DNA from 2 places in the Massilia sp. TWR1-2-2 genome. Region 2 is predicted to be linked to the other one. Evidence: predicted binding sites of a transcription regulator. Region 2 holds the regulator's gene; the other holds the start of a gene.
The links. Region 2 encodes FliA, which starts transcription of late flagellar genes. Its sites were predicted from a motif close to CTAAAGTTTNNNNNNNNNNNGCCGNTA; they were not measured.
Positions count from the first base shown of each region.

Region 1: the regulator FliA is predicted to act here: its motif matches at 10,098-10,124, upstream of ACP7DD_RS19655 (flagellin).

Region 1 covers NZ_JAFCWM010000023.1:11,814-23,576, reverse strand. Annotated here, with positions in the region: gene ACP7DD_RS19730 (VOC family protein) at 89-568, shown strand; gene ACP7DD_RS19725 (hypothetical protein) at 579-824, opposite strand; gene ACP7DD_RS19720 (hypothetical protein) at 862-1,233, opposite strand; gene ACP7DD_RS19715 (alpha/beta hydrolase) at 1,347-2,387, opposite strand; tRNA gene ACP7DD_RS19710 (tRNA-Thr) at 2,602-2,678, opposite strand; gene ACP7DD_RS19705 (hypothetical protein) at 2,826-2,987, opposite strand; gene ACP7DD_RS19700 (hypothetical protein) at 2,995-3,414, shown strand; gene ACP7DD_RS19695 (DUF1993 family protein) at 3,405-3,719, shown strand; gene ACP7DD_RS19690 (YciI family protein) at 3,838-4,269, opposite strand; gene ACP7DD_RS19685 (RES family NAD+ phosphorylase) at 4,609-5,172, shown strand; gene greB (transcription elongation factor GreB) at 5,138-5,704, opposite strand; gene ACP7DD_RS19675 (hypothetical protein) at 5,778-6,374, shown strand; gene ACP7DD_RS19670 (histidine kinase) at 6,391-7,521, shown strand; gene ACP7DD_RS19665 (response regulator) at 7,518-8,165, shown strand; gene ACP7DD_RS19660 (GGDEF domain-containing protein) at 8,287-9,870, shown strand; gene ACP7DD_RS19655 (flagellin) at 10,313-11,763, shown strand, end outside.
Region 2 covers NZ_JAFCWM010000016.1:25,817-37,579, forward strand. Annotated here, with positions in the region: gene flgG (flagellar basal-body rod protein FlgG) at 1-317, opposite strand, end outside; gene ACP7DD_RS16395 (flagellar basal body rod protein FlgF) at 383-1,123, opposite strand; gene ACP7DD_RS16400 (flagellar hook protein FlgE) at 1,257-2,807, opposite strand; gene ACP7DD_RS16405 (flagellar hook assembly protein FlgD) at 2,846-3,559, opposite strand; gene flgC (flagellar basal body rod protein FlgC) at 3,576-3,977, opposite strand; gene flgB (flagellar basal body rod protein FlgB) at 3,980-4,402, opposite strand; gene flgA (flagellar basal body P-ring formation chaperone FlgA) at 4,585-5,280, shown strand; gene flgM (flagellar biosynthesis anti-sigma factor FlgM) at 5,388-5,690, shown strand; gene ACP7DD_RS16430 (flagella synthesis protein FlgN) at 5,697-6,164, shown strand; gene ACP7DD_RS16435 (M35 family metallo-endopeptidase) at 6,376-7,458, shown strand; gene ACP7DD_RS16440 (hypothetical protein) at 7,459-7,962, opposite strand; gene motD (flagellar motor protein MotD) at 8,118-8,870, opposite strand; gene ACP7DD_RS16450 (flagellar motor protein) at 8,880-9,626, opposite strand; gene ACP7DD_RS16455 (RNA polymerase sigma factor FliA) at 9,608-10,336, opposite strand; gene ACP7DD_RS16460 (MinD/ParA family ATP-binding protein) at 10,352-11,188, opposite strand; gene flhF (flagellar biosynthesis protein FlhF) at 11,181-11,763, opposite strand, start outside.

The DNA.
Region 1 (11,763 bases), on a different contig from region 2:
GACAGGGTCAGACCCCGGACGCGCCCGCCTGTCAGCCGTCAGGGTTATGGATTAAGCTACGTATTCGTTCATCCATTGGAGAACTAATATGGTCAGCAAAAACACAATTTGTCTTTGGTTCGACGGCACGGCAGAAGAAGCGGCGAAGTTCTACGCGGCGACATTTCCTGATAGCTCTGTGGGGTCGACCGTGCGCGCGCCCGCCGACTATCCGTCCGGCAAAGAAGGCGACGTCCTCGTGGTCGAATTCAACGTACTCGGCATTCCGTGCGTTGGTCTGAACGGCGGCCCCGGAGTGACGCACAACATGGGTTTCTCGTTCCAGGTTGCCACCGACGACCAGGCCGAAACCGACCGGCTGTGGAATGCGATTGTTAGCAACGGCGGCCAGGAAAGCCAATGCAGCTGGTGCATCGACAAGTGGGGCATTTCGTGGCAAATCGCGCCGCGCGTGCTGACCGAGGCGATCGCCAATCCGGATCGCGCCGTTGCCAGGCGCGCCTTCGAGGCAATGATGCACATGACAAAAATTGACATCGCCGCCATCGAAGCGGCCGTGCGCGGTTAGACCAGGCGCGTTAGTACGCCGGCGCGCTCTGCCGGCTCTTTTCCTGCAGATGCGCCAGTTTCGCTGAATAGCGTTCGCGTCCGTCCGGCGTGGCGCTGGTCTTCACCGCCAGCGCCAGCTGTTCGCGCGCCTGCGCCGTTTCGCCCAGGTACAGGTGAGACAGCGCCAGCCAGAAATGGAATTCGTCGGAGTACGGCGCGCGCTTGACCTCGCGCGCGAACAGTTCCTTGGCGGCGCCATATTCGGCGCGATCCATCGCCGCCCGCCCCAGGTTAAAGAAATGGTAAGCCGGTTCAGGTTCGATGGCTGCCAGGCGCTGTTCGAGTACCTGCGCTTCCACGCCCCGGCCAAGCTTGGCCAGCACGGGCACCAGATTGCGCATCGTCGCGCGTCACCGTCGCGTTGTAATCGAGTTGCAGCTCGCCCTTCCGGTAGCGCGCGTCGAACAGGCCGTGCTCGGGCCCCCTGGCGCGTAGCTCGGCGCGAAACGCGTCACTGTTGAGATATGCGCGCATTTCCGGACTGAGGGTGAACAGGTCGTCGACGCCGATACGTTCCGTCGGCGGTTTGAACGCGGCGTCCTTGAACAAATGAGACGGGTCGGGCTTGATGCTCGCGCAGCCTGCCAGCAGCAAGGTCAGGAACAGGGTTGCCAGGCATTTCATACCGCCTCCAATCAGATCATGCGCAACGGTCGCGCATGAAACTTCCTGGTTGCAGTATCTCGCCGAAGTGGGCGCCTGTCAAAGACGTCGTGGCAGGCGCCGCACTCCAACGCTTACTGTTTCGCGGCGAAAGCCTTCTTCAGCTGGTCGGCCGCAAATTGCTCCGCTTCGTTCGCCTTTGGCACTACCGCGCCCATGCCGAAGAATTCGTGCGCGACGCCGGTATATTCCTTGTATGTCACGTTGACGCCGTCCTTTTTCAGGCGGTCGCCATACGCCTTGCCTTCGGATAGCAGCGGATCGATCTCGGCGGCGATGATCGTCGCCGGCGGCAGCCCTTTCAGCGATGCTGCTTTCATCGGCACGGCGTATGGATTGGTCACATCGGCGCCATAGTACTTGAAGAACCACGCCATCATCGGCTTGTTCAACGGCTTGGCGGCGGCGTTACGCTGGTATGACGGCGTGGTCATGTCGTCGCTGACGACCGGATAGACCAGCAGTTGATGCACGGGCATCTGAATCTTCTTGTCGCGCGCCATCATCGAGACGACGGTCGCAAGGTTGCCGCCCGCGCTTTCGCCGCCGACCGCCACGCGCGCCGGGTCGCCGTTAAACTCCTTGGCGTGCGCCAGGGTCCACACGTAGGCGGCGTAGGCATCATTCGGCGCTGCCGGGAACTTGTGTTCCGGCGCCTGATGGTAGTCGACCGCGACCATGATGGCGCCGGCCATTTTTGCCAGCGCGCGCGGCGACGCATCATACGTCTTGGTGTCGGCGATGACGAAGCCGCCACCGTGGTAATACACCATCACCGGGAATGGGCCTTTGCCCTCCGGTGTGTAGATGTGGATCGGGAACTCGCCCAGCGGACCGGCGATCATCATGTCCTTGACGGTGACCCCGGCTTCCGGCGCGGCGCTCTTGCCCGTTTCTGCCAGCACCTTTTTGACGGCGTCGGCCGGCGTCGGCTGCTTGCGTGCCTCGGCGGGAGTGAGCGTTTCGATCGGCTTGCCGCCGAGCGAAGCCAGTGCATCGAGGACTTTCTGCATGTGCGGTTCCGCCTTTGGCGCTTTTTGCGCGCCCTGCGCGTAGACGGCGCCGCTGACAACGGCTGCGGCAGCAACTGCCGTGAACACGATAGTTTTCTTCATTATTTGCCTTCGTAAATTTTGCTAGCTGGAGACCGCAGCGAGCCGCGGTGAAATGTAAGCCAACAGATATACATGACGCAGTCGAAACGGTATGTTCGGCACTTCGCTTTTGTCTCGAAACAGAGGGGCGCGAAACGCCTCGCAACGACAGGCGAAAAAAAACCTGGCTCGCCGTTTGAAGGGCGCAGCCAGGTCTTTTTCTACTACGAATTATTGGTGCCAACTGCCGGATTCGAACCAGGCGACCTGATGATTACACTTCATCCACTCTTCCAACTGAGCTAAGCCGGCACGTGCCACTATAATAACAGATGAGCTAGTTGCAATCATGCACGATTGAAAACGGCATGTGGCCTTCAGATGAGTAGTCAAATGACAGCGCCGCCGTTTCCGGGCGGCGGCGAACGCGGCTCGAACGCCCATGTTACCGTACGACTTTTAACGGTTAAGGCCGCAGATGCGAAATTCAACGATGTTGATGGTGTTGGTGCTCTCGGCCACCGCTTGCGCCAAACCCGAGCCTGCCGCGCAAGTTGCGCCATCGGCGACTGCGCCTGCGGCGGACAGCGCAGCCAGCGCGTCACCCGCACGAATCGCCAAGCCAGTCTTGTCCAAAGCCGGCTATGGTCCGGTCATGTTTGGAGACACGTTAAGCGCCATCGAACAGAAACTCGAAGAAAAAAGTACACCGCTCGGCGTGCGCGATCCTGCTTGCAGTTCCGTGCGCTTCGGTCAACTGCCGGGCGCGCGTTTCATGGTCGAAAAAGGCGTGATCACACGCGCCGATGCCGATGCCGGCACGCCGAACGAACTCGGCGTTGCGGTCGGCGACACGCTGGCCCAAGCGAAGCAAAAGTATCCCACCATTGAAGTCGGTCCGCACAAGTACTGGCCGGCCGGCCATTACCTGACCGCCCGGAGCGTCGATGCAAAAGCGGCGATCGTGATGGAAGAAGATGGCAAGCACATCACGAAGATCCGTGCCGGCCTCGAGCCCGCTGTGAGCTACGTGGAAGTGTGTCTGTAGTCCTGGTTCAAGCATCGCCCACATTCGCCGATGACGAAACCACTTTCGCCCAGCTGCAGGATCGCATCGCCGCGACCATCGCCTACATCGAGAGCGCCGATCCGGCGCAACTCGGCGCAGGCGAAGAGCGTGAAATCAAGCTGAACTGGACCGCGTCCGGGCCAACCTTTACCGGCGCCAGCTACCTACTGACGTTTGCGCCGCCAAATTTTTACTTTCACGTCGTGACGGCCTACGACATCCTGCGCAACCAGGGCGTCAACGTCGGCAAGCTCGATTATCTTGGCGCATTCGATCAGCAATGATTGGCTGGCGCGCGCGCCGAGCGATCGCCTCTAAGCGAGCTCAGTATCGGTCCCAGCTGCGCGCGGATGACGGTATATTTTTTCGTCCGACTGTAGCAACCGGGGATCGGCGGCTTGCCTAGCCCTTTTGCTTGGCGAGCTCGGCGCGCTGGTGCTCTTCCTGGGCGCGCAGTTCAGGCGTGAATTCGGCGCCAAGATCTTCCATCTCAACGATCTGGCGAATTTCAATCGTCGCCTCACCGCTGATCATCGGCATCGGCACCTTCTTGACCCACTCGATCGCCTCTTCCTTCGACTTCACTTTCCAGATCCAGAAGCCGGCCAGCATGCCGCCGGTCCGTTCAAAAGGTCCGTCGGCAACGCTGACGTTGGCGCCGGAAAAGTGCACGCGCGCCCCTTTCGAGCTTGGCTGCAGTCCCTCGCCCGCCTCCATCACGCCAGCCTTGATCAGCTGCTCATTGAAGTTCCCCATGTCGGCCAGGAGCTGTTCGCTCGGCATCACGCCGGCTTCGGTGTCCTTGTCGGCCATTAACAAAATCATGAATCGCATGCTGGTCTCCGAAGGGTTATTTCAGATAGATAGAATTATCACGAAACCCGAGCGCGTGCCCAGCAAAACATCTGTGCGAAAGACGAGGGTGCATCGGAATACGACGGGCGCTCGTCTTCGCTCAGAATTAAATAATCCGACGCATGTCTACCATTCGCGCTGAGATCGATCTATTTTTGGAGAATCCTATGACAACCTTGTGGTCGCGATGGGCGCTGCGATCAGCAATAAAAGATTCCATTGCGTTAAATGACGGGGTGGGTGCTTCGCACCCGGACAATGCTGATTTGTTCACGATGCCCACTTCCGAGCTGGCCGGATCGAGTTTGGAATCGTTTCGTGACTACGCCCGAAACACACTGGTGGAGAATCTCCCGGCAGACGCGTAAACTTGACGCTGAAGACATGACAGGGAGTGGAGCAAAAACCCACGGTGGGCGATGGAACAAGCCAGCCAAAGCGGTCACTTACACGTCGACCTCTATCTCTTTGGCAATACTTGAGACGCTTGCGCATTTGGCTGGCGTCGTGGCGATTCGCAACTCCTTCCTGGTCAAGTGCACGGTTCCGGACGAAATCTGGAGTCGACGACAACAGGTGTCGTCGGATGCGTTACTACCGTCCTGGCGTGCGCAGCCGGCCGGATCGAAGTCTGTCAGGTTTGGAGATGCATGGCTCATCTCCAACACCAATGCGCTCATGCTGATTCCCTCCGTTATCGTGCCGGAAGAGTACAACGCTTTGGTCAACCCTGCACATCCAGACCGCGCAGATTTCGGCTATGGCGGTACGTCAGCTGATCTACGATCCACGTCTAAAAATAACGTCGTACGCGCTAGCAAGGGAAATCGGTTCTGCGGCCAAACGTTCAATCCGGCGAAGGCGCCGGATATTCCACGCTGAGCAGTTCGAGTTCTTCCGGCCCGAGCGGCGTCTGCAAGGTGACGACGTCGCCCTCGCGCGCCTTCGTCATGGCCCGCGCCACCGGGGAGACCCAGCTGATCTTGCCTTTGAGCGGATCCAGTTCGTCGATTCCGACAATGGTGACGCTGTGCTCTTCGCCGGCAGCGTTGCGGTAGCCGACGGTGGCGCCGAAAAAGACCTGATCGTTGCCGAAATGGACGCTAGGGTCGACCACCGCGGCCGAGTCCATGCGCTTGGTCAGGAAGCGGATGCGCCCGTCGATCTGGCGCAGCCGCCGCTTGCCATATATATAGTCGCCGTTTTCCGAGCGGTCGCCGTTCGAGGCGGCCCAGTGCACGATGCGTACCACCTCGGGCCGGTCGACGTCGATCAGCTGCAGCAGCTCGTCCTTGATGCGCTGGTAGCCGGCCGGCGTGATGTAGTTCTTGGCGCCGGCGGGAATGGCCTGCGCCAGGGCCAGCGCTTCCTCGTCGTCATCGTTGTCGGACTCTTTGACAAATGCTTTATTCATCAGCCTATTGTAACGGCACGCAGCCGTCCTGTCCGCGTGTCCGCGCCTGAACTTTTGACGTATGATGGCCGCAATGAAAAGTTCCCGCACATTGCGCAACCGGCTGCTGTCGCCCCTGGTGTACCTGGCGGCGCTGTTGCTGCTGCTCGAGGACTGGCTGTGGGATCTCGGCCTGCGCCTGGTGCGGCTGGTGGTTGCCTGGCCGCCATGGAAGGCGCTCGAACGCCACATCATCGCGCTGCCGCCGTACGCCGCGCTGGCGGCCTTCGTGCTGCCGGCAATCTTGTTGCTGCCGGTTAAACTGCTGGCCCTGTTCGCCATTGCCAGCGGCCATCCGATCTCGGGCATCAGCGTCATCATCGTGGCCAAGGTCGGCGGCGCGGCGCTCGTGGCGCGGCTGTATGTGCTCACCAAGCCGACCCTGCTGTCGTTGCCGTGGTTTGCGCGCTGGCACGAGAAATTCATGACACTCAAGGATTACTGGATCGGCCGCCTGAAAGCGACGGACGCGTTCCGCCGCGTCAGCATGCTGTCGGCGATGATGCGCGGCGCCGCCCGTGCCGCCCTCGCTCGCCTGCGCCGGAAGGCCGGCTTCGGCGCCCGCCACGCCAGCCGTCCGGCGCGCATGCTGCGCCGCTTCATTGCCATCTGGCGCGCGCGCCGCCGTTGAACCTGTGCATCTGCCCATGACCACCACGCCCGCGCTGTCCGCCCGCGAATCCGACCTGATCGAAGAGCTGGCCCGCTACCAGGCACGCTTCAATGCCATCGTCAGCAATACGCCGGGGCTGGTCTATCAGTTCGTGCTGGACGCCGGCGGCACCGTCAGCTTCCCTTACCTCAGCGAAGGCTGCGCCGCGCTGCTGGGCCTGGGCGCGGCGGCGCTGCAGAAAAAGCCGCAGCTTTTCCTCGGCCTGATCCTGCCGGAAGACCGCAAGGGCTACAGCGACTCGATGCACGCCTCGGCGGCCGGCATGTCTAGCTGGAACTGGGAAGGCCGTATCTGGGTCGACGCCTGGAAGGACGTCAAGTGGATCAACCTGCGCTCGAGCCCGCGGCCGTTGCGGGACGGCGGCGTGCAGTGGGAAGGGATCATGACGAACATTACCGCCAGCAAGGCCGCGCAGCTGGAAGTGACCAATTCGCGCGCCCGGCTGGCCGAGCTGACCGCCCACATCGAGGAAGTCAAGGAACAGGAGCGCACCCGCATCGCGCGCGAAATCCACGATGACCTCGGCGGCAACCTGACCGCCATCAAGATGGCGCTGGCGATGTTGTCGAAGCGCCTGCCGACCGACCAGCCGCAGCTGGCCGACAAGGCCGTCTACGTCGATTCGCTGGTCGACCGCACGATCGAGGCGGTGCACCGCATTTCGCTCGACCTGCGCCCGTCGATGCTCGACTTCGGCATCGTCGCCGCGCTCGAATGGCAAGTCAACGAATTCGAGAAGCACATCGGCGTGCCGTGCAGCTTCACATCGAACGAGAAGGACATCGACCTGGCCGCCGACCATGCCAGCGCGCTGTTTCGCATTTTCCAGGAAGCGCTGACCAATATTGCCAAGCATGCCCATGCGACGCGGGTGACGGTGTCGCTGACGCGCCTGCGCCATCACATCTGCCTGAGAATCAGCGACAACGGTGGCGGTGTCCAGGCGGCCGACCGCATCAAGCCCGGCTCGTTCGGCCTGCGTGGCATGAGCGAGCGCGCCCTGGCGCTGGGCGGCACAATGGCCTTGTCGCGCACGCGCGGAGGTGGCACCATTGTGGCCATCAAGATCAAGCTGGCCTCGCCAGGAACCGAATCGCCCCAATGACCGAAAAAGCCACCATCCGCGTTTTCATCGCCGACGACCACGCCATCGTGCGCGAGGGCCTGAAGCAGATCCTCGCCGAGCAGCGCGACATCGTCGTCGCCGGCGAAGCCGAAAACGGGCTCGACGCCATCAAGTTATTTCGCAAGGCTAAGTGCCACGTGATGCTGCTCGATATCTCGATGCCCGACCGCAGCGGCATCGAGGTGCTCAAGCAGGTCAAGAAAGAGCATCCCGAGATGGCCGTGCTGATGCTGTCGATGCACCGCGAAGACCAGTACGCGATCCGTTCGCTCAAGGCGGGCGCGGCCGGCTACCTGACCAAGCAGAGCGCGCCGCAGGAACTGGTGGTGGCGATCCGCCAGGTCGCCGCCGGCCAGAAGTATGTCAGCGCGGCGCTGGCGCAGGAGCTGGCCAGCCAGCTCGGCGACGGCCACGACAGCGCGCCGCATGAGGCGCTGTCGGACCGCGAATACCAGACCCTGACGATGATCGCCTCCGGCAAGACGGTCAGCGCGATCGCCCAGGAACTGTCGCTGTCGGTGAAGACCATCAGCGAATACCGCGCCCGCCTCTTGGTGAAAATGAAGTTGAAAAACAGCGCCGAACTGACCCATTATGCGATCAAGAACCAGCTGATCGAATAAGTCGGTTTTAATGCCGTCAGGGAAGATGGGTTTTCTGCCTTCTAATTAAACGTTCGCCTGTCGGCAAAAGCGCTTATCATTACGCCATCAGATACCAACCCGAGCCGTTCCCGCTTTCGCCATGTCGCTCCCTCCCGCAAAACCGCCGGCCGCTCCCGGTCAGAATCCCGCCGACATCGCACGCGAAGCATTTCGTCGCCTGGCCACGCGCCGCATCGCGCCGACGCCGGACGCCTATCGCGCCATCTATGACGAGATCGCCGGCATCGTCGCCGAGCCGGTGGCGCCGCCCGCGCCTGCCGACAGCGGTGCCGAGACGGTGCTCGGCAACTTCGCCAGCAAGCTGACCGACACGCCGGGCGAGCTGGCCGAGTTCGGTCGCCGCTTCAATCGCGCCGTCAAGGCGCGCGACTGGGACGGCTACGCGCGCGGCCTGTCGCAGCTGGTGGAAAAGCATTTTCGCAAGGCCAGTACGATTGAGCTGGCGCCGCTGTCCGAAGCGGCCGAGTCGAAGCAGCTGCGCGACCTGCTCAGCCGCACCTTGACGGTCGCCGTCGCCTCGCTGCTGACCGGCATGCCGGCGCTGGTGACCGAGGCGGAATCGCTCGGCGCCGCCGCCAAGCTGGCGCACACCGACGAAGCCCTGGGCGAAATCGCCGTGCGCCTGAAGCAGCTGTGCTACCAGATCGAGATCAAGAGCGGCGACGTCGCCGAACAGCAGGAATTGCTGCTGCGCCTGTTCAAGCTGCTGCTGGAAAACGTCAGCGAACTGCTCGATGACGACAGCTGGCTGCGCGGCCAGATCGACGCCGTGCAGGAGCTCATTTCCGGGCCGATGGACCAGCGCGCACTGGAAGACGCCACGCGCAGCCTGAAAGACGTGATCTACAAGCAAAGCCGGCTCAAGCACAGCCTGTCGGACGTCAAGTCGACCGTCAAGAACATGATGATGACGTTCATCGACCGGCTCGGCTCGGTCGCGGCCAGCACTGGCGACTTCCACGAAAAGATTGGCGGCTTCTCCGAAAAGATCAGCAAGGCCGACAACATCGACGACCTGAACGTGGTGCTCGGCGACGTGCTGCGCGAAACGCGGCTGGTGCAGACCGAGGCGCTCAAGTCGCGCGACCGCATGATCGCCGCGCGCCAGGAAGTGCTGGAAGCCGAGCAGCGCATCGTGTCGCTGGAGGCGGAGCTGCGCCACATGAGCGAGCTGGTGCGCGAAGACCAGCTCACCGGCAGCCTGAACCGGCGCGGGCTCGACGACGTGTTCGAGCGCGAAACGGCGCGCTCGGACCGCCGCGGCACGCCGCTGTGCCTGGCCATCCTCGACCTCGACGACTTCAAGCGCCTCAACGATACTTACGGCCACCTGGCTGGCGACGGCGCCCTCAAGCACCTGGTCAAGATCGTCAAGGAAACGCTGCGCTCGATGGATGTGATTGCCCGCTTCGGCGGCGAGGAATTCCTGATCCTGCTGCCGGAGACCACGGTCGAGGCGGCGGCGCAGACGATGACGCGTCTGCAGCGCGAGCTGACCAAGCATTTCTTCCTGCACGAGAACGAGAAGCTGCTGATCACGTTTTCGGCTGGCGTGGCGCTGCGCTACCCGAACGAGGCGCAGCCGGCGCTGGTGGCGCGCGCCGACAAGGCGATGTACCAGGCCAAGAAGAGCGGCAAGAACCGCGTCATCGTCGCCGAGTAATATCCTCAGTACAAGCCTGCGTTCGAGCGGACGCAGGGCCCGCATCCCGATTCCCTCCCTGAACTTCACGTCACCTCTGTTGCCTCGGTATCACGCCTCGCGCTGACCGCGGTTCCGTTGTCGGCGAAATAACAGACGCCGCCACGCGCTGCCGAGACTGTCAAATTCGTGAGTAAAACGATAACAAAACGTCGGCCCCGGCGACACAAAATAAAATTAATTTCGCCCTAAAGTTCACCTTTTCGCTGTCGTTTAAGCGCACCGGATTTGCCAAAGCTGAGAGTGAAACCACAGATTTATTATTGTTTTCTCCTATCAACTTTTTGAGGGGAGCGACGTTACCAGATTCAACTGCGGTTTGATTGTCTCGGAACAGCGAGGCAGACCAAAGTAAGACGCGGCACGTAGCCCACCCCGGAATTACCCAGTTTGGAGAATTAAAATGGCTGCATTTATTAACACCAACATCGCTTCGCTGAATTCGCAACGTAACCTGAATTCGTCGCAAACCGCTCTCACGACTTCGCTGCAGCGTCTGTCGTCCGGTCTGCGTATCAACAGCGCAAAAGACGACGCCGCCGGTCTGGCAATTTCGGAGCGTATGACGTCGCAGATCAACGGTTCCGACCAGGCAGCTCGTAACGCCAACGACGGTATCTCGCTGGCTCAAACGGCCGAGGGCGACCTGGCTCAGATCGGTACCAACTTGCAGCGTATGCGTGAGCTGGCTGTGCAGGCTTCGAACGGCACCAACTCGGCATCGGACCGCGCAGCACTGAACGGCGAAGTCCAGTCGCTGGCAGCTGAAATCGACCGCGTCGCACAGAACTCGTCGTTCAACGGCGTCAAACTGCTCGACGGTTCGTTCTCGTCGCAGGACTTCCAGATCGGCGCCAACAACACCAGCAACGACCGCATCACGATCGAGTCGATTTCCAGCGCACGTACTTCCCAACTGGGCGGCGTGGGCACCAGCTTCGATGCCAAGATCAGCAGCGGCGCAACCACCGGCGCTCTGTCAGCCGGCGACATGACCCTGAACGGCTTCCAGGTCGGCGCGTCGGCGATGGGTGCAGCACCAGGCCAAAGCGCCTCGAGCGCCTCCTCGATCGCAGCAGCGATCAACAAGATCTCGGCCGACAGCGGCGTGACCGCATCGGCTGACGTGAACAAGGTGTCCGGCAGCTCGGCGACGACCTTCGGCGCCACCACCGGTGCCATCGCCGCCGATACGTTCAGCATCAACGGCGTCAACGTCGGCGCAGTCAGCGGCGGCGCAACCGCAGCCGGCCAGGGCGCCAACGTTGCGGCGGCCATCAACAAGATCGCTACCCAGACCGGCGTGACCGCGTCGGCCAACGCCACCACCGGCGCGCTGACCCTGACCGCTTCCGATGGCCGCGACATCAGCATCGGCCTGAACGGCACTGCAGCAAGCACCGCCGCCGTCGCGACCGACAAGACCGCGTTCCTGGCCCAGACTGGCCTGGCTACCGCCGCTGTCGGCACCAAGGGCGGCACCGAGACGACCGAAGTAGCGTTCGGCGCCTACACTGCACTGAGCTCCACTACCGCGACCGATAAGTTCTCGATCAGCGTCGATGGCCAATCGCTGCTCGCATCGACCGCCGTCGGCACCGGCATCACCGCTGCAACGGTGCAGGCAGGCGTCGATTCGTTCGCCACCGCCAACTCGGCTACCCACAGCGTCAGCGGCACCGTCGCTGGCGGTGACCTCAAAATCACCAAGCTCGACGGCACCGCATCGGCAGTCAAGATCGAATCGTCCAACGCCGCCGGCTCCGCCGTCGCTGTCGGTACCCCTTCGGGCGGCTTCGCCAGCCAGGCTAACATCGCCTACGGCGGCGCTGCTGTCAGCACCACGGCCGGTAC
Region 2 (11,763 bases):
AGCACGGACAGGAAGCCGGCGCCGTTGATCATCACGTCGCGCGAATTGCCGGTGCTCTGGGGGTTGCCCTGGGTGAAGATGCGCTCGGTGGCGACGGCGCGCACGCCAGTGCCGATCTGCAGGCCCGACGGCAGGTTGGTCTGCTGCGACGACTGCGCGCCCGGCTGGCGTATGTTTTGGTACAACAAGTCCTCGAACACGGCGCGCGAACGCTTGAAGCCGTTGGTGCTGACGTTGGCCAGGTTATTGGTGATGACGTCCAGGTTGGTCTGCTGTGCTTCCAGGCCAGTCTTGGCGATAAATAGGGAACGGATCATTTGTGTCTCCAGTAACGTGGCAGACGAACACCGCCATGCACACGTTAATTATGCCTTGGAGAAACTCAACTCAAAGCGAGGATCTGGGTAGCTTTCGCCGCGTTATTCTCGGCGTTCTTCATCAGCGACATTTGGGTGTCGAACGAACGGGCCAGCGCGATCATGTTGACCATCATGTCGACCGGGCTGACGTTGCTGCCTTCGAGCGCGCCCCCGGCCACCACCACCTGCGGATCGGCCGGCGCGACGGCGCCGTCGCGCAGCCGGAACAGGCCGTCGTCGCCGCGCACCAGGTCGGCCTCTTTCGGGTTGACCAGCTTCAGGCGTCCCAGCACGGCCGCCGCGCCCGGCGTGGCGCCGGCCGCCACCGTTGAGACGGTGCCGTCGCCGCCGATCGACACCATCACTTCCGGCGGCACCGTGATCGGGCCGCCGTCGCCGGCGATGTTAAAGCCGCCGGCGCTTTGCAGCACGCCGTTCGCGTTGGTCTGCAAGGCGCCGTTGCGGGTGTACGCTTCGGTGCCGTCGGGCATCTGCACGGCCAGCCAGCCTTTGCCGCGCACCGCCACGTCGAGGTCGCGTCCGGTCATCTGGATCGCGCCGCTGTCGAAATTGGCGCCGGCGGTCGAGTTGACCACGAAGGCGCGCGTCGGCAAGCCTTCGGATTCGACCTGCACCGCGCGAAACGCATCGATCTGCGCGCGGAAACCGGTGGTGCTGACGTTGGCCAGGTTGTGCGCCGTCGTCGCCTGCTGCTCCAGGATGTGCTTGGCGCCGCTGGCGGCCGTGTAGATTAAACGATCCATCTGCTACCTCTTGTATAAGAACCGGTGTCAGGTCTGACATTCGGACACGCTCCCAACCGTAGCAAGGTCGCACGGCCGTGTTCGTGTTGAATGTCAGACCTGACACCAGCGTTTGACCTCGCCTGCGGCGCGCTTAGCGCAGGTTCACCAGCGTCTGCAGCACCGAGTCCTGGGTCTTGATGGTCTGCGCATTGGCCTGGTAGACGCGCTGCGCGGTGATCATGTTGACCAGCTCGGCCGTCAGGTCGACGTTCGAGTTCTCCACCGCCGACGACTGCAGCACGCCCAGGCTGCCCGAGGCCGGCGCGCCAACCAGCGGCACGCCCGAATTCGACGTCTCCGCCCAGGCGTTGTTGCCCAATGGCGACAGGCCGTTCGGGTTGGCGAAGTTGGCCAGCACGATCTGGCCGAGCGCCTGCGACTGGCCGTTGCTGTACTGGCCAAGGATGGTGCCGTCGGCGCTGGCGGCAAAGCGCTGCAGGTTGCCGGCGGTGTAGCCGTCCTGGGTCGATTTCTTTTCGCTCGTCGCCGAGCCGTACTGGCTGGTGCCGACGAAGCCGAGGCTGACCGCCAGCGTGTTGCTCGCGCCGGTCGGCGGGAAGATCGGCAACGTCACCGTCAGCGGCAGCGTCTGCGGCGGCGTCAGCGCCATCATCAGCGCGTTCGACAACGCGCCGTTGCCGTCGAAAAGGAGGCGGCCGACCGGCACCGGCGGCACCGATACCGCGTCGGCGATGTCGCCGTCGACCAGGTCCGGCGTGTTGCCGACCGTATTGCCCGAACTGGTGGCGGCAGCGCCGATGGCGCTCTGCTGCGCGGCGGTCGCGCCGGCGGCGGCAGCGGCTGCCACTACCAGCTTTTTCGCTTCGGTCGCGTAATCGGCCAGCGCGGTGGCGGTCGCCGTCGGATTTGGCGGCACCGCGGTCGAGGCGGTTGTCCAGGCAGCGCGCGCGTTGTTGACATCGGTAAATGATGCACCGGTGCCTTGGGCGGCGGCTGCCACTTTCAGGTTGGTGATTTCGGTGCCGTCGTTGGCGACATACACGTTCCAGTTGCCCGGGCCGGTCTTGACGTAGAACGTCGACATCACGTGCGAGTTGCCCAGCGTATCGTAGACATCGATCGGGGTCTGGTGGTTGTAGCTGCTGCGGTCCTTGGCGTTGAACGGCGTCGTCAGCGGCGTCGCGCTGCCCGAGTCGAGGTTCATGACGGTGTCGACGCGGGTGGTGGCCACCGGCTTCAGGTCGGCCGTGTTGATCTGCAGCGGCACGGGCGAGCCGGCCAGCAGGCCGCCGGTCGCGCTGGCGCCGTAGCCGGTCAGTTTCGCGCCCTGGGCGTTGACCATGTAGCCGTCTTTATCGAGCGAGAACTGGCCATTGCGCGAGTATTGCGTGGCGCCGGCGACGGTGGTGCGGAAGAAGCCGGCGCCGTTGATGGCGATGTCGAGCGGGTTGGCCGATGACTCGACGTTACCTTGGGTAAATTGCTGGGCGATCTGCGACACCTTGGTGCCGATGCCGGCCTGGTTGCCGCCGGCGCCGTTGAGCGAATTGGCGTAGACGTCGGCGAACTGCGCCTGCGAGCCCTTGAAGCCGACGGTGCTGGCGTTGGCGATGTTGTTGCCGATGACGTCGAGCGATTTTGCCGCGCCGTTCAAGCCGCTAAGTCCCTGTTGGAAAGACATGGTGTTCTCCTGGTAAAAGTTATTTTAAACGGCCGGGCTTACAGGATCTGCCTGATATCGGCCATCGACACGACGCCCCTGGTGGGCAGGTTCAGTTGGACGCCATCCTTGGCGCTGGTGGTAACGCTGGCGACGCTGTCGAACGACAGCGCCTTCGCATCTTTGAGGATGTCTTCGCCGCGGGTGGCGACGACACGGATCAGGTATTTGCCGTCCTTCAAGGTCACCGGCAAGCCGTCGGCGCCGACCCTGGTCGCATCGACCACGCCGTCCCACGCCAGCGGGACGGTGCCCGCTTTCTGGGCGCCGAGGTCGATCGTCTGCACATCCTTGCCGGTGCTCGGGTCGGTGATGATCAGCTTGACGCTGTCGGCGTCGCTGCCGACGTCGACACCCATGATGCCCTTGCCGGTTTGCAGTCGGACATAGTCGCCTTCGACCAGCACGCCGTGGCCGATCATATTGGCCGCCTGCAGCGATTCGGACGCCTGGTAGCTCGACTTGAGCGACTCGAGCGTCGTGTTCAATTTATTGACGCCGGTCACGGTCGACAGCTGCGCCAGCTGGCTGGTCAGCTGCGCGTTGTCGAGCGGATTCATCGGGTCCTGGTTCTTCAGCTGGGTGACGAGCAAGGTCAGGAACTTGTTGGTGTCGGCTTCGACGCTGCCTTCGGCGGCGGTGGCCTTCTTCGGGTTGACCGCGTTGAGCAGGTCTTGCGAGACAAACGGGGGAGGTGCAGTGACGGTTGCCATAAAAGCCTAGTGTGGGTTATTGACCGAGAGTCAACGTCTTGAGCAGCAACGTCTTGGCCGCATTCATCGTTTCGACGTTGGTCTGGTACGAGCGCGACGCCGACAGCATGTTGACCATCTCGTCGACCACGTTCACGTTCGGCATCGCCACGTAGCCCTTGTCGTCGGCCATCGGGTGTTTCGGGTCGTACACCTGCTTGAGCGGGCTCGGATCGTCGACCACCTGCGCCACCTTCACCGCGGTGCCGCCGGCTTCGAGCGGGACCGCCTCGAACACGACCTGCTTGGCGCGGTAGGCCTGGCCGCTGGCGCTGGTGGCGCTGTCGGCATTGGCCAGGTTCGAGGCGACGGTGTTGAGCCGCTGCGCCTGGGCGCTCATGGCCGAACCGGACACGTTAAAGATATTAAATAGCGACATGATTACTGGCCTCCCTGGATCGCCGCCATCATGCTGCGGATTTGGTGGTTGATCATGGTGATGCCCGCTTCGTAGCGCACCGCGTTGTCGGCGAACTGGTTGCGCTCGACATCCATGTCGACCGTGTTGCCGTCGACGGCGCCCTGCACCACGCCGCGGTATTTCAGCGCCGTGCCGTCGGGCAGCATGTCGCCGGTCTTGCCGGCGCCGCCGATGTGGCTCGCCGACATCGCCGCCATCACGCCCGCCGGCGCCGCGGTGCGCGCCATCACGCCCTGCAGCGCGCTGGCAAAGTCGATGTCGCGTGCCTTGTACTTAGGCGTGTCGGCGTTCGCGATGTTCGATGCGAGCACTTGCTGGCGCTGCGAGCGCAGGCTCAGCGCGGCTTCGTTGAAACGCAGGTAGTCGTCGAGTTTGCCAATCATGTCAGCTCCAGGTGGGTCAAAGCGCCAGGCTGGCGGCAATGATCTTGTTATGACAGGATCGATCATACGGCGGCGCACAAGGACTCAATCGAAGGAGGAAGATGGGCAAAGCGCGGCTATTCGATGTTTCACCTGGGAATCATGCGATCTACCATGGCATCACTCGAACAGGCAGTCCCTCCATGAAATCGACCTTCTTTACCGCTCTCCTCCTCGCTTCCTCGCTGGCCTTCGGGCAGCAGGCGGCCGGCCCGCGCCAGGACCTGGCGGCGCTGCGCGCCGTCGCCGAGCAGTTCCTGCAGGCGCAAAGCGCCGGCATGCCCGGCCAGGTGCAGGTCGAGGTCGGCGCCGTCGATCCGCGCATGAGCCTGGCCGCGTGCCCGGCGCCGCAGGCCTTCCAGCAGCCCGGCGCGCGGGCGTGGGGCAAAACAACGGTCGGCGTGCGCTGCGCGGCCCCGACTGCGTGGACGGTGTATATTCAAGCCAAGGTGGCCGTGCGGGGCGACTACGTCGCCGCCGCCGTGCCGCTGGCGCAGGGCCAGCCGATCACGCAGTCGCAACTGGTCGTCATCAGCGGCGACCTGGCGGCGCTGCCGGCCGGCGTGGTGACCGACATGGCGCAGGCGATCGGGCGCAGCACGACGATGTCGCTGCCGTCGGGCGCGCCGCTGCGGCTCGATGCGCTGCGCAGCAAACCGGCGGTGCAGAGCGGCCAGCAGGTGCGCGTGGTATCGAGCGGCGCCGGTTTCAAGGTGTCGACCGAGGCGCGCGCGATCGGCAATGCCGGCGAAGGCCAAGTGGTGCAGGTACGCACCGCGGCCGGCGCCATCCTCAGTGGCGTGGCGCAAGCGGGAGGCCTGGTCGAGGTGGTTTTTTGAACGTTCGTTTCGGAAAATCCATTGATATGCACTAAAGTTTGGGACGGCATCGCCGTTACTTACGCATATCCCGGAGTTTGATGCTCTGGTCAGAGAAGGAAGATGCTGTGAAAATTAACGATACATTAAAGACAAGCCCTGGACTGCCGGCGGCGACTACGCCGGCAGCCGGATCCAAAGGCGCCGAACGTGCCGCCGGCACCAGTGCGGCGCCGAGCGACAACGTGCGCCTGTCTTCGCAGGGCCAGGCCCTGGCTGCCGCGGCCGGCGCCAGCGCCGTGTTCGACACCAAGAAAGTCGAACGCATCAAGCTGGCAATTGCCGACGGCCAGTTCCAGGTCAATTCAGAAAAAGTGGCGGACGGCTTGCTGGAAACAGTGCGCGACCTGCTGCATTCCCGCAAACGATAAAACACCATGCACAGCCCGACGACCACCCTGTCCGACGAACAACACCTGATCGCTTCGCTGATCGAGTTGATGAAACAGGAACAACAGTTCCTGGTCAAGGCGGACACTGACGGGCTCGACCAGATCACCCCGCAAAAAGCCGAGTTGGTGCAGCAAGCCGCGCGGCTTTCGACCGCCCGCCACGAGGCGCTCGGGGCCGCCGGCGTTGCCGCCAGCGAAGCCGGCATGGAAGTCTGGCTGGCGAACAGCAGCGATGCCGCTGCCCGCGCCGCATGGATCGCCTTGCTCGACCTGGCGCGCGAAGCGAAAGAACTGAACCGCGTCAACGGCATGCTCGTCAACAAGCAGATGACCAACACCCAGATGGTGATCAACGCGATGCGCACGCCGGCCGGCGGCAGCGACGCCGGCGTCTACGGCCCCAGCGGCCAGGCCGGCGCCGGCGGACCGTCGCGCCGCTTCGTCGTCGGCTGACCGGGTCTGACCCGCCGTCGGGGTCAGACCCGGGTGTAAAGCCCGCACCATCCACACCGGGGTCCGACCCCGACACCGGGTCAGCCCCCAACCGACCCCACCCTGCTGCAACACCGTTGCGTTTTCACGCGTCCGCTCCAGATAAATTTTACTTCTCCGCAGCGATCCGTAATCATCAACTGATGAGTTTGTCACACCTACGGAGACCAGCATGAAATCCATCTTCAGGGCATCCATCGCGGCATTCACGCTGGTCGTTTGCGCCAGCGCGCAGGCGGCGTCGAACGGCATCGCGGTCAGCATCAGCACGGAAAAATCGTCGCTCGGCAAGTCCGACGACGTCGTCGTCACGGTCACGCTGACCAACACCGCGGCGAGCCCGCAGGCGGTGCTGAAGTGGCATACACCGTTCGGCGGCGAGATCGAAGAGCCGCTGTTCGATATCCGGCGCGACGGCGCCAAGGTGCCCTACCTCGGCGCGCGCTACAAGCGCCCCGCCCCCACCGCGGCCGATTATTACGTGCTCGCGCCCGGCGCGTCGCGCAGCGCCCGCGTCGAACTGTCGAGCCTGTACGAGATGAGCGTGACCGGCGACTACACGATCCGCTACGCCACCGAGTCGCTGACCCTGTTCGATCCGCATGTCAACGGCCGCGGCACCGTGGCGCAGCGATTCGGCGAACTGAAGTCACAGCCACTGACGTTGTTCATCGACGCCCGCTTGCCGCGCGGCGCCGCCGGCGAACCGGCGCCGGCGCCCGACGCGGCGCGCGGCAGCGGCGCCAGTTTGTCGTTTGCCAAATGCAGCGCCTCGCAGCAGAGCGCGCTGACGACGGCGGTGACGGCCGGGCGCGCGATGGCCGACGACGGCGAGCGCTACCTGATGGCGCGCAAGCTGCTCGGGCCGCGCTACACCAACTGGTTCGGCGCCAGCGACCCGGCGCGCCTGTCCACGGTGCGCGGCAACTACGCGGCCATCAAGGATGCGCTCGCCACGAGGCCGGTGACGGTCGATTGCAGCTGCAACAAACCGTATTTCGCCTACGTGTATCCGACCAAGCCGTATGTGATTCATGTGTGCCGCGCATTCTGGACCGCGCCGATGACCGGCATCGACTCGAAAGGCGGCACCCTGGTGCACGAGATGAGCCACTTTAACGTTGTCGCCGGCACCGACGACTGGGTGTATGGGCAGGAAGGCGCGGCCGGCCTGGCCATCGGCGACCCGGCCAGGGCCGTCAACAACGCCGACTCGCACGAGTATTTCGGCGAGAACACGCCGGCGCTGGAGTAATTACTGCTTGCCGACGTGGGCGAACATGACGGAATCGGGCTCGACAGGCGTAGTCTGGTCGAGCTTTTTCAGGTCGGCGACGTAGTGGCCGTTGTAGTTGAGCTGATAGGCGCGGCGGCCCGGCAAGAAGGCGTAGGCATCGGTGATGTCGATCAGGTTGTGATGGCGCGTGTGCGGCTTGACCGCCAGGAAGTCTTCCTTGCCGAGCGGGCCGCGCTTGACCATCGGGCCGATGTAGTTGACCGGGTCGCCGTTGGAACTGTCGCGCACCTCGAAGTAGTTGCCGAACAATTCCTTCTCGGAGGCGACCGAGCGCGGCACGTAGATGGTGTGCTCGCTCTGGTTGTCGATCGTCAGGCGCACCAGCACCTTGCCTTCGCGCGATTCGACCTTGACCATTTCGTGGACCATGTTCCTCACCCCGTCCTTCGCCGCCGCGCTGCCGGCCAACACCAACGCCGCGCCCAGCAGTACCGTGTTTGCCACCCTCGTTGCCAGACCCATTATTACTCCTTCGCTGAATATGGCGGGATTTTGCGCCGGCCTCTTTGCGCTGCCAAGCCCAGTTGCGCATGGTTACAATCGCGCCGCCGCAACGCTGGTGTCAGGTCTGACATTCGGACAAATGTCCGAATGTCAGACCTGACACCAGCACTTTACTAACGAGTGGGGATTTCGGTGGTGGTGTCAGGCAACGCCGACAGGATCGTCACGGCCACGCGCCGGTTGCGGGCGCGGCCGTCCGGATCGGTATTGGCGGCCACCGGAATGTTGGCGCCGTGGCCAATGACGGTCATGCGCGCTTCCGGCACGCCGGCCTCGGCAAACAGGCGCACCACGCTGCTTGCGCGCGAAGCCGACAGTTCCCAGTTCGACGGAAACAGCGGGCTGCGGATCGGCGCGTTGTCGGTGTGGCCTTCGACCTGCAGCGCATGCGGATCGTTCTTCAGCAATACCGCCAGCGCCAGCAGCGCTTCCTTCGAGCTGGCATTGAGCGTCGCGTCGCCCGAATCGAACAGCACGCTGGCATTGATTTCGACGCTGACGCCGCGGCTGTTCTGCGTCACCCGCACCTTGCCCTCCTTGACCAACGGCGCCAGGGTCGACGTCAGGTCGCGCGCCAGCAAGGTCAGCCGTTCTCGCTCGCGCCGCATCGCTTCGGCGCGCCGTCGGCCGGCCAGGTTCGGCAGCGAAATGGACGGCTGGATTTCGTCGACCATTTTCGGCGCCACCCGCTTGCCGCCGAAGGCGTCGCCGAGCGCGTCGGAAAACACCCGGTACTTGCCCTCGTTGACCACCGAGATGGCGTACATGACGACGAAAAACGCGAACAGCAAGGTGATGAAGTCGGCGTACGAAATGAGCCAGCGTTCGTGGCTTTCGGTTTCTTCGTCGAATTTCTTGCGCGCCATGACGTTCGGCTACGGGCGCGACATCAGGCTGGCCACGCGCTCGTCGATGACGCGCGAATGGTCGCCGCTGGCGATGTCGTAAAACACGTCGGTGAGGATCTCGTACTGGGTCACCGTTTCGGCGACGATGCTTTTGAGCTTGTTGGCCACCGGATAAAAGAACAGGTTGGCCAGGCCGACGCCGTACACGGTCGACACGAACGCGACGGCAATGCCGGCGCCCAGCTTGGACGGGTCGGTCAGGTTTTCCATCACGTGGATCAGGCCGAGCACGGCGCCGAGGATGCCGATGGTGGGCGAATAGCCGGCCGCAGCTTCCCAGATCTTGACCGCCTGGCGCTGGCCGAATTCATACGCCGTCACTTCCGTCTCGAGCAGCCCGCGCAGTTTTTCCGGATGGATGCCGTCGATCATCAGGCGCAGGCCTTTCTGGACGAACTTGTCGGTCGAGTCGAGCATGTGCTGCTCGAGCGACAGCAAACCGTCGCGCCGCGCGTGCAGGCTCCACAGCGCGATGTCGCGCGCCAGCTTGCCGCGCTGGCTCGGCGGCGGACGAAACACCCAGCGCAGCATGCGCATGCCGCGGGTAAATGTCGGCGCCTCGGTCTGCAGCAGCACCGCACCAAAGGTGCCGATGACGACGATGGCGAACGCGGCCGGCTGCACCAGCGAGGCGAGCTTGCCGCCGTCGAGGCCGTGCCCGATGAATAGCCCCGCCAGCGCGAGGGCTATGCCAATTACGCTGGCCCAGTCCACGCCTGCTCCCGTAATGCCGCACGCAACCGCGCCACCGCCTGCGTGTGCAGCTGCGACACGCGCGATTCAGACACACCCATGACGGCGCCGATTTCCTTCAGGTTCATTTCTTCCTCGTAGTACAGGCCCATCAGCATCTTTTCGCGCGGCGGCAAGTTGTCGATCGCATCGACCACCGCCTGGCGGAAGTCGCCGTCGAGCAGGCTGCGCAATGGATCGGCATCGTCGACCGCATAGCGATCGAGGAAGTTGTCGTTGCCTTCGTTATCGTGGAAATCTTCGTAGTACAACAGCTGATGGCCGCCGCCGTCGCCGAGCATGTCCTGGTATTCCGACAGCGACAGCTTGAGCAGCTTGGCCACTTCCGATTCGGTCGGCGGATGGCCGAGCTTTTGCTGCAGCGAACTCATCGCCGCTTCGATCTTGCGCATGTTTTGCCGCATCGAGCGCGGCAACCAGTCGCTGTTGCGCAGCTCGTCGAGCATGGCGCCGCGGATACGCAGCACCGCGTAGGTCTCGAACTGGGCGCCGTGCGTCTCTTCATAGCGGCCGATGGCATCTAACAGGCCGATCATGCCGGCCTGGATCAGGTCGTCCACTTCCACGCTCGGCGGCAGCTTGGCCTTCATGTGGTGGGCGAGACGCTTCACCAGCGGCATATGATCCGTCAGCAGCTGATTCTTGTCCGCTTTCCCTTTGACCGTGTACATGGTTAAACTTTGTTATCAAGAGCCAAAACGGGTGTTTCCCCCTGTCCGACCGAGCTGAGGCATTCCAGACAGGGCAAAACGCCCTGCCAGGCGGCGAAACGCAACCGAGGCGCCCGCCAGCGGAAACGCATCGACGACGGCGCGCCCGAGACGCGCGGCGCGTTGCAGATATTCGTCGGCCGGAACCGAACCCATCGAGATGAGCTGGACCGCGAGATACCGACTTGCCGCGGAACACATATTATCGTATACCACCTTTGCCTCGATTTCGGAAGCGCCCGTCACCAGGATGCCGAACGGGCGACGCCCCAGCTGCTGCGACAGCCGCTTGATCAGGCTGTAGGCGGCGGTGATCGAGGCGGCCGACGTCGACACCTGCACGACGATTTCCGAACTGTCCATGATCGGCACCGGAAAGCTGTCGTCGTCGGAAAATTCGCCGTCGACGATGACGATGCCGGTCTGCTTGACCAGCACGTCGAAGCTCTTGGCCAGGCGGCGCAGCTCGTCGGGGCCGGGACGCTGGGCGCCCTGGCCGCGTTTCAGGCTGGCCACGCCGAACCCTTGCGGCACCTGGTGGATCACTTCGTTGAGGCCACATTCCTGGCGCGCCACCTGCAGCAAGGACACGCCGCGGTCGACGCCGAGGCGCTGGGCGACGCCGTACTCATGCAGGCAGGCATCGACGATCAGCACGTCGTTGCCGGCACGCGCCAGCGATGCGCCGAGGTTGACCAGCATCGCGCCCTTGTCATCCTGGGCGGTGGCGGAAAGAAAGGTGACGATGCGCGGCTTGGGGCCGGCGAGCATCCGGCGCAAGCCTTCGGCCTGGTCAAAATCGAAATTAGCCAAGCGACACCCCGCGCAGGCTGCGATCGTTGGCGGCATTGCCGGCCTGGGCCATCAGCAGCGGCAGTTCGTTGTCGGCGTACTGGGTGGCGGCGTTCTCGCGCGTCAGGCGGAAGGCGCGGTCGACCAGCATGGCGCGGTCGGCCAGGTGCAGGTCTTCCGGCACGCGCTGGCCGTTCGAGATGTAAAACAGGCGCAGCTTCTGGCGGATCACGACGTCGAGCACGTTGCCGATCGAGGCCGCTTCATCCATCTTCGTCATGATGCAGCCGGCCAGGCCGCTGCCGTGATAGGCGCGCACCACTTCGTTGAGCGTTTCGTTGGTGCTCGTCGCGTTCAGGCACAGCAGGCGTTTGACGTCGGCGCCGGACTCGCTGAGCATGGCGACCTGTTCGGTGACCATCTGGTCGCGCTGCGACACGCCGACCGTGTCGATCAGCACCGTGTGCTTGTTGCGCAGCTCTTTCAGGGCGATGCGCAGGTCCGCTTCGTCCTTCACCGAGTGCACCATCACGCCGAGGATCTTGCCGTAGATGCGCAGTTGTTCGTGGCCGCCGATACGATAGGCGTCGGTGGTG